Regions from separate parts of the Psychrobacillus sp. FJAT-21963 genome, predicted to be linked through region 1. Evidence: riboswitches for the same ligand, from Rfam matches in the RefSeq annotation. Region 1 holds a riboswitch; each other region holds the start of a gene.

The links. A riboswitch is a leader RNA that binds a small molecule or an ion and turns the genes downstream of it on or off. The one in region 1 is predicted to bind S-adenosylmethionine.
Region 2: it holds a riboswitch for S-adenosylmethionine, as region 1 does, so the genes downstream of both, mtnK (S-methyl-5-thioribose kinase) here and AN959_RS03305 (methionine biosynthesis PLP-dependent protein) in region 1, are expected to answer to the same signal.
Region 3: it holds a riboswitch for S-adenosylmethionine, as region 1 does, so the genes downstream of both, AN959_RS10515 (bifunctional homocysteine S-methyltransferase/methylenetetrahydrofolate reductase) here and AN959_RS03305 (methionine biosynthesis PLP-dependent protein) in region 1, are expected to answer to the same signal.

What each region holds. Positions count from the first base shown of each region.
Region 1 is NZ_LJIY01000001.1:717,620-720,903, forward strand. Features, by position in the region: gene AN959_RS21945 (ABC transporter ATP-binding protein) at 1-1,163, shown strand, start outside; SAM riboswitch class I at 1,273-1,379, shown strand; gene AN959_RS03305 (methionine biosynthesis PLP-dependent protein) at 1,868-2,989, shown strand; gene metC (cystathionine beta-lyase) at 2,986-3,284, shown strand, end outside.
Region 2 is NZ_LJIY01000005.1:141,024-144,307, reverse strand. Features, by position in the region: gene mtnW (2,3-diketo-5-methylthiopentyl-1-phosphate enolase) at 1-864, opposite strand, end outside; SAM riboswitch class I at 980-1,083, opposite strand; SAM riboswitch class I at 1,250-1,404, shown strand; gene mtnK (S-methyl-5-thioribose kinase) at 1,479-2,669, shown strand; gene mtnA (S-methyl-5-thioribose-1-phosphate isomerase) at 2,666-3,284, shown strand, end outside.
Region 3 is NZ_LJIY01000003.1:178,143-181,426, forward strand. Features, by position in the region: gene AN959_RS10505 (protoporphyrinogen oxidase) at 1-104, shown strand, start outside; gene AN959_RS10510 (nuclease-related domain-containing protein) at 238-1,191, shown strand; SAM riboswitch class I at 1,431-1,535, shown strand; gene AN959_RS10515 (bifunctional homocysteine S-methyltransferase/methylenetetrahydrofolate reductase) at 1,611-3,284, shown strand, end outside.

The DNA of each region.
Region 1 (3,284 bases):
AAATATTAAATCTGATGAAAGATATGCAGACACGTTTTGGAACATCCATTATTTTGATCACCCATGATTTAGGAGTTGTCGCAGGTATGTGTGACAGGGTTGCAGTGATGAAGGATGGGGAAATTGTTGAAACTGGAACAACAGAAGAGATCTTTGAAAACCCTCAACATGCTTATACCAAAAGATTGCTCCATGCCCTTCCTCGTCTGGATCAAAAGAAAAAACCTAAACGTCCCCCTCTTCGCTCCATTGGAATAGAAGAAGGAAAACCATTACTCGATGTTAGGTCTCTTAAACAACATTTCAATACTGGAAAAGGCAATGTATTAAAAGCAGTCGATGATATCAGCTTTTTCATAAAACCGGGAGAAACGTTAGGCTTAGTTGGAGAATCTGGATCAGGAAAGTCTACAACCGGTAGAGCTGTTTTAAGACTTCACGAGCCGACAGATGGAGACATATTATATCAAGGTATAGCCATTAACAGATTAAACAAAAATGAATTGAAAACAATGCGACGTCATATGCAAATGATCTTTCAAGATCCCTATTCGTCTTTAAACCCACGCTTTAAAGTCCTTGATATTATAGGGCAAGCATTAGATATTCATCAGTTGAGTAAAAATAATGAGGAAAGAAAAAATAGAGTAGAAGAATTGCTTGTAATGGTTGGATTAAAACCAGAGCATGCAATGCGGTATCCACATGAGTTTTCAGGTGGGCAGCGACAAAGAATAGGAATTGCTCGAGCACTTGCAGTAGAACCTGACTTTATTGTTTGTGATGAACCATTATCCGCATTAGATGTTTCTATCCAAGCACAAATTGTTGAATTACTTGAGGACCTTCAACATCGGTTGGGGCTTACCTATCTCTTTATCGCCCACGATTTATCGATGGTCAAGCATATTAGTGATAGAGTCGCAGTTATGTATGCAGGAAAAATTGTCGAGCTTGCAGAAAGTGAAGAATTGTACTCTAACCCATTGCACCCATACACAAAATCATTATTAGCAGCAATTCCAATTCCAGATCCTAAAATTGAAGCAAAGAAAAAACGATCCCTAATGGAAGAAAATCGGGAAATAGATCGATACCAATTATCACAATCAGAATTAGTAGAAGTCTCCAAAGAACATTGGGTTGCTATACCGAAAAATTAAGCACCTCCTATTGTACTATTTAGAAATACACATAAAAAAAGACCTTGTATAAAAATTCATCCCGTGATAAACTTACCTAAATTAATTTTTTGAAAATTTTATATTTTATTTCTTATCAAGAGAGACGGAGGGATTGGCCCGAAGATGTCTCAGCAACCAGCCGAATAAAGGTGTGGTGCTAATTCCAATAGACGTTCTACGTCTTGAAGATAAGAAGACTAACTTCAGTATTTTATTGAGGATTCTCTTCTTATTAGAGAATCCTCTTTTTTTATTTTTGGCAGACTCCAGCGCACTGCCCCTCGAGGTTATATGTGAAATAGTTGCTCCTGCGCAAAGCTCGTCGCAGAAGGAACCTTGCTCCTGCGCAAAGCTCGTCGCAGAAGGAACCTTGCTCCTGCGCAAAGCTCATCGCAGAAGGACCTTGCTCCTGCGCAAAGCTCGTCGCAGAGGAACCTTGCTCCTGCGCAAAGCTCGTCGCAGAAGAACCTTGCTCCTGCTTAAACTCGTCACAAACACAGACGGCAAAAACTTTTGTGGTGGCTGAAAAGCTGCCTCCTAGGTCTTCTGGGCTCGGAGATGAGGGTCATGCATCCTTTACTACAGGATGAGGTGAACTTAAGATGCATTCTTTTCACATTTGCTTGTTGGGGCAAACATAGGCGCTAGCGCATTTATAATTTAATAGTAAAGGATGAATAATGATGTCTAAAAAGAGTATAGAAACTCAGCTAGTACAATTAGGGAACCATAGTGATTCGAAGACAGGAGCTGTAAATCCACCAATCTATTTATCTACCGCTTACAAGCATGCCGGACTTGGTCAATCAACTGGTTATGACTATACACGTACAAAAAACCCGACAAGAGCTATATTAGAAGAAGGCATCGCGAAGCTAGAAGCTGGAAAAGCGGGATTTGCCTGTAGTTCTGGTATGGCTGCAATTCAATTGGTATTATCTCTATTTAAATCAGGAGATGAACTGATTGCCCCAGAGGATCTTTATGGCGGGACTTATCGCTTATTTAATCAGTACGCAGATTCCTACAATATACGCACATCCTATTCAAAGTTTGAAACTGTTCAAGAAGTAGAAGCCCTCATTACTAAAAACACAAAAGCAATCTTTATAGAAACGCCTACTAACCCGTTAATGCAAGAAATCGACATAGAGCAATATGCGACATTAGCTAAAAAGCATCATTTATTATTAATCGTGGATAATACATTCTTAACCCCTTACTTACAGCGCCCAATTGAACTTGGTGCCGATATTGTTATTCACAGCGGCACAAAATACATTGGCGGCCATAACGATGTTCTTGCTGGTCTCGTTGTTTCTAAAGGCACCGATATAGGTGAAAAATTACTAATAAATCATAATGCAGCAGGTGCAGTGCTTTCTCCATTTGATTCATGGTTATTAATAAGGGGGTTAAAAACACTTCACTTACGTATGAAACAGCATGATGCAAATGCAAAAAAGATTGCTGAATTCTTACAAACCGAATCTGCAGTAAAGGATGTTTTATATTCTGGAAAAGGCGGAATGCTTTCTTTCCGCTTACAAAAAAGTGAATGGATTAATCCCTTTCTTGAAAACCTCCAATTAATCGTTTTTGCAGAAAGCCTTGGAGGAGTGGAAAGTTTTATCACCTATCCCGCAACTCAAACACACGCGGAAATTCCAGAAGAAGAACGTACAGCACGTGGTGTAGATAACAGCCTATTACGCTTCTCTGTCGGTGTTGAAGAGGCAGAGGACTTAATAAAAGACTTGAAACAAGTTTTTGCATTATTGGAAAGTGAGGTGTCCGTAAAATGAGTGGCTATAAAGAGTCGTTAGAAACGAGTATTGTAGTGGCATCAACTCGTGGGCATGGAGAACGAAAAACTGGTGCTGTCAATGTCCCGATTTATCTGTCCTCTACCTTCCATCAAGCGAGCTTTGATGAATTTGGTCCATATGATTATAGCCGTTCTGGAAATCCAACGAGAGATGCTTTAGAAAAAACGATTGCTGAACTAGAAGGTGGTACTCGAGGTTTAGCATTCGCCTCCGGACTTGCTGCAATCTCTTCCGCATTCATGCTCCTATCCGCAGGTGATCATATTGTTAT
Region 2 (3,284 bases), on a different contig from region 1:
ACGAGTCAATTTACCAAGTAAAAGTGGTGTTGAAACTCCATAAAATGGGGATGAAGTAAAAGCACCACTATAGGCTGGATGGGCCATGAATGGCAACTGAATATCTTCATCTTCCACAAGTTCTTGAAGTACATCTAGACCATATGCATGAACATTAAATAATAGAGCATCAGCCCCAAGCTCTTTTGCCTTTTTTGCTTTTGATTTTAAATCGGATGTCCGCCCAGATAGGTTAACTGCATAAAGTGTTCGATGTCCAGTTTCCTCATACACCTGACGTAGTACTTCTTTAGCTGTAATAATTCTTTTTTCAAAAGGAGTAAGGGGGTTTTCGAAGAGAATTTCATCATCTTTTACTAAATCTACTCCACCTAGAGCTTGGTTACGTAGCTGTTCAGATAGGTAATTGATATCTCTTCCAATTACTCCTTTAAAAATACTCATCACAAGTGGACGATTATACACTCCTAGCAATTTACGAATACTTTCAATTCCGAATCTAGGTCCTGGGAAATTATCTAAAAGGTCTGATGAGAATTCCAAGTCTAGTAGCTTTACTTCACCGTCAAGCGATAGTTTGCCGAAAACAGTTGTTAATATGGCAGGTAAATCTGCAGAGAAATTAGCACTAGGATAGTTTATTTTAATCTCTGCTTTGATTTCATCTCGTTTTAGCGGATGGTGACTATTTTCAAATTCAGTTATCGATATAACATTTCCTTTATGCTTTTTTAATTGCTCTTGCTCTAGTAACGGCAAATCAGTCCAGGATCCTATAGTTAAACCGAGCGCAATTCCTTCTGCTTTTTTTTCAAAAGTTCCAGGTTTACCGTAAACCTGATAGAGAGTAGTAATTCCACTCATTTATTATCACAATCCTTTATATAACAAATTTCAACTTAGTCAATGTCGCAGCGTCTTGCCCCTTCTAAATATAAAAAACCTCTTCCAAATAAGAAGAGGTTAAAAAATTAACGACTTCTTATCTCTCAGTCTACTGACTGCAAGAATTAGCACCGTGTCCATAATGGATCGGTTGCCGGGTATCATAGGGCTCGTCCCTCCACCTGCTCTAAATAAGAAAAAGTTATTCAATTGAGTTAGTCAAATTAATAATGATTATTTCATGCAATATAAAGATTGTCAATATAGTTATTAGAATTTTTTTTGTTTTTAAAAAATGATTGACATGTGTTTTTTGAGTATGCTAGGATGATTTTCAAATAGTATAACGTTTTAATTAATAGCACTCTTATCAAGAGCAGGCAGAGGGTAATGGCCCGATGAAGCCCAGCAACCGACCGTAATACCGTTGTGAGACGGGGCGCATTTTGCGCCGAGATGAAAATCTTCTAAGGCACGGTGCTAATTCCATCAGAAAGGTAACTTTCTGAAAGATAAGAGGCGAGAGATCTCTTATTCTACGCCTCTTTCTTATGAAAGAGGCTTTTTATTTTGAAACGGAAAGGTAGAGAATAATGACGACAGCTACAAAGAGACAATATGAATCATTAACAGAAGAAAGTGCTATTTTATATGCAAAAGAACTTAACTTCTTCCCGCAAGACACAGAGTTGGAGTGTCGTGAGATAGGTGACGGTAATCTTAACTATGTATTTCATATTAAGGAATTGAACGGTGATAAGAGTCTTATTATTAAACAGGCTTTACCATACGCAAAGGTTGTCGGAGAAAGTTGGCCACTAACGTTAAAACGAGCAGTGATTGAAGCAAATGCATTAAAAAAACATGCTGAATTTGCAGCCAATCTTGTTCCGACCGTATATGCAATTGATGAGGATCTTGCGCTTACGGTAATGGAGGATTTATCTCACTTAAAAATTGCACGTGAAGGGTTGATTAAACTTGAATCATATCCAAACCTTTCAAAAGATATTGGAGAATATTTAGCTCAAACACTATTTCATACATCTGATTTTGCATTACACCCTTTTGAAAAAAAGAAACTAGTTTCAGAGTTTTCCAATCCAGAACTTTGTAAAATCACAGAAGATCTTATTTTTACAGATCCGTTTTTTGACTATGAAACAAATGACTTTGAAGCATTGTTGCAAGAAGACGTAGAAACTATTTGGAATAACGGGCGCTTAAAGCTAGAGGTTGCAAAATTAAAGAATAGCTTCATGACAGAAGCGGAAGCATTATTACATGGAGATTTGCATACAGGGAGCATCTTTGCTAGTGAAACCGAAACGAAAGTAATAGACCCAGAGTTTGCTTTTTATGGACCTATTGGCTTTGATATTGGATTGTTTTTAGCAAATCTAATCGTGCAAAATGTTACAAGAGAAGAGGATGAGCGGGGAGTTATTGTCACCCATATCAAACAAACTTGGGATGTCTTTTCGACTAAATTTTCGGAATTATGGGATAAAAAAAGTGTCGATTCCTATAAAGACACAGATGGCTATAAAGAATATGTCTTGGATAAAATTTTCCGAGATACACTAGGCTTTGCTGGATGTGAATTAATTCGTCGTACAATCGGGCTAGCACATGTGAAGGATTTGGACAGTATCGAAGATGACGAACAACGGATTAAATTCAAAAAGCAGACCTTACAAACAGGGGAAGCACTTATATTAAAACGCAAAGATATACATTCAATTGATGAAGTATTTGAATTATTAGAGGGGTTTCGCAAATGAGTATTCCATTATCGATAGAGTTGAACGACAAAGAATTTCGGATTTTGGATCAGCAAAAATTACCTCACGTAGTTGAGTATTTAACACTAGATACTTTAGAAGATGTATATGATGCTATTATCACTCTGAAGGTGAGGGGTGCACCAGCAATTGGTATTACCGCTGCATATGGATTGGCTAGAGCAGCCGAAAAGTATGAAGCAAATACATTAGAGGAATTTCATCTGCAACTCAACAGGGATTTCTTGTATTTAGCTAAATCTAGACCAACAGCTGTAAATTTAGTTTGGGCTCTAGAACGTTTAAGAAGTGCTGTTGAAAATGTAGCAAGTGTACAAGAGGCGAAGGAACTTTTGATAGAGGAAGCTATAAAAATTCATAGAGAAGACGAAGCATCCTGTAGAAATATTGGCGAATATGCGTTGTCCTTGCTTGAAGGTCAAACAAAAGTTATGACCATTTGTAATGCAGGTTCAATTGCAACCGCAAAATATGGTACTGCATTAGCACCATTCCATCTTGGGAGTGAGCGGGGAAAACAGTTTGAAGTTTATGCTTGTGAAACTAGACCTGTATTTCAAGGATCAAGGCTAACTGCGTGGGAGCTTCAGCAAT
Region 3 (3,284 bases), on a different contig from region 1:
TTCCAAATGTAGTACTTGCTGGATGCTCGTATTATGGAGTAGGTATTGGCGCTTGCATTAAAAATGGTAAGGAAACGGCGGAAATGATTGCAGCGAGAATTTAATTTAAGGAGTAATTCCCGGACCAAAATTTAATTTTGGTCCTTTTTTTATTGTAGGAATGAAATTGATGGTGTTTTAGAGTAATTTACAAATTTTGTATATATGATACGATGCGATTGGGGGTGTTTAAATTAAATGATTGTAAAAACTCGAGCGCATGAATTTAGCTATATTGCTTTGAAGTCATTAGATAGACGTTTACCGAAAATACACGACATGAAAGAGTTGATTCACTCTAAAATGCACATGGCGAAGGCTGGAATATACGGGGAAGAAAGAATGGATGGGGTTTTTCAGAAGTATTCTTTTCCGTTCCAATACTTGGTGTTTCAAGATGTGAGCTTGGAATCGTACGGCAAGTTTCAAATAGATACGGTATTTTTGACGCAGTACTTTGCGGTGGTATTAGAGAGTAAAAATATAAGTGGAAGTTTGCGGTTTAAGCAAAATCCTTCCCAGCTTGAGCGAGAGAATGAAGAGGGTAAAGTCGATGTATTTGAGAGTCCAGAAGTACAGATTGAACGGAATATTTATTTACTGGAAGATTGGTTAAGATTGCAAGGTGTGAGTATTCCTGTTCATGGTGTCATCGTGTTGACGAATTCAAGGGTGAAGGTGGTAGAGCCATCTATCAATTATCCAACGATACTTTATTCGACGATTCCCGTATTTTTGCGGAATATGACTCGAGAGAAAGTATGCCTGAAAGTGCCAGCAATGCATGAATTAGCAAAGAAAATGGTTGCTTGTCATCAAGTGTACTTTCCATTTCCACTGTGCAGTCGATGGAGCATTAATCCAAATGATTTGCTGACCGGGGTCTATTGTGAAAAGTGTGAGACGCATGGGATGACGAAAAAGAAAAACGGCTGGAACTGTTTAAGGTGTGGTCACGTAGATCGCTTGGCGCATGAAAAGGCGATGCGTGATTGGTTTATGCTAATCGGGGATAGTATTAATAATCGGCAATGTAGATATTTTCTTAAATTGGATTCTTATCAGGCCGCATCTCGCATATTAAATTCTATGGGGCTATCGAGAGAGGGTCCATCTAAACGTAACACAATTTATAAGTGGAATTGGTCTTAAATTGATGAATCGGATGATAAAGAGTGAAAATCGGATAATAAGTCGAGATAATCGGATAATAACAAGTGAAAATCGGATAATAAGTCGAGATAATCGGATAATAACACATGATAATCGGATAATAACCGCCAAATATCGGATAATAAAAACAATCTTAAGATGCAAGAAAATTCAATCTACGTCTTGACGCTTTAGTTGAATAAAGGTACGATAAGTCTAATAAAAAATTGAATATTGAATTCTTATCAAGAGAAGCTGAGGGACTGGCCCTGTGAAGCTTCAGCAACCAGCCGTTTGGTCAGGTGCTAATTCCAGCAGATGCTTATGTGTCTGATAGATGAGAAGGGACGAATTTTACATACTCGTAAAGCCTTCTTTTCATGGAAGGCTTTTTTTTATTTTAGAGAGGATGAATGTGAATGGGTTTATTAGAGAAGCTGCAAACGAATGTTTTGACTGCTGACGGAGCGATGGGGACGCTGCTTTATTCATATGGAATTGATTATTGTAACGAAGAATTAAACATCCAGAAGCCTGAGATTATTGAGAAAATTCACCAGGACTATATAGTTGCAGGCGCGGATATCATTCAGACGAATACGTATGGTGCAAATGCGATTAAACTGGCGCGGTACGGACTAGAAAATCAAATGAAAGAAATCAATGAAGCGGCGATCCAAATCGCAAAAAGAGCAGCTGCCCCTGGTGGTCAATTTGTGCTTGGTACGATTGGTGGTATACGCGGTATTCGGAAGAGTGATGCGACTATTGATGAAATTATCGCAACGGTTAATCAACAAGCTACCCAACTACTATCAGGAAATCCAGATGGATTATTACTAGAAACGTACTATGATTTTGAAGAGCTTTCCGCAACGGTTACGCATCTAAGAAAGCTGACAGATACACCGATCATTGCACAAGTATCGATGCATGAGCCAGGTATCTTGCAAAACGGTTTATCGCTAAATGATGCATTACATCAACTAGAGGCATTAGGAGCAAGTATTGTAGGAGTCAATTGTCGACTTGGTCCTCATCATACAATTCAAGCGTTCGAAGGGGTGACTCTAACAGAAAAAGCATTTCTATCAGCTTATCCAAATGCAAGTTTACTTGATGTAGAGGATGGCCGTATTGTTTACGAATCTGAGGCAGATTATTTTGGAAAAGCAGCGTTATACCTTCGCGAAGCAGGAGTTCGTTTAATAGGCGGTTGCTGTGGGACAACACCAAAACATATTGAAGCCGTGAAAAAAAGAATTGGAACTCTACCACCAATTACAAATAAAATCGTAACGCCTAGAAAGCCAATAATCATTCAGGAAGCAGAACCAACTGTCAATCAACCACTACATGAAAAAGCAAAAACCGAAAGAACAATCATCGTGGAACTAGATACGCCACGCCATTTAGACACTACTACTTTTATGGAAGGTGCAGAGAAGCTGAATGCAGCTGGAATTGATGCAGTAACGATGGCAGATAACTCACTTGCATCTCCTCGTATTAGCAATATGGCTATGGGCTCGATGTTAAAATTGCAAAATAATATTCGTCCTCTAGCTCATATTACATGTCGTGACCGCAATTTGATTGGCTTACAATCACATTTAATGGGTCTGGATGCACTTGGAATTCATGATATATTGGCTGTTACAGGTGATCCTACCAAAATAGGAGATTTTCCTGGAGCAACCAGTGTATATGACGTATCAAGTTTAGAGTTACTCCAATTAATAAAACAGCTAAATGAAGGTGTTTCATTCTCAGGAAAATCACTTCGAAAAAAAGCCAACTTCTCTGTGGCAGCTGCCTTTAATCCCAACGTTCGCGTACTGGATCGTGCTGTTAAAAGACTAGAGAAGAAAATAGAGTGTGGAGCTGATTATTTCATTACCCAGCCCGTTTATTCGAAAGAAAAAATGGAGGAAATCTATGAAGCGACGAAACACTTGTCCTCTCCTATTTTCCTTGGGATTATGCCACTTACAAATAGTCGTAATTCTGAGTTCCTGCACAATGAAGTACCAGGTATTAAATTATCAGATGAAGTGTTAGAACGCATGCGTGCTTGTGGAGAAGATAAAGAG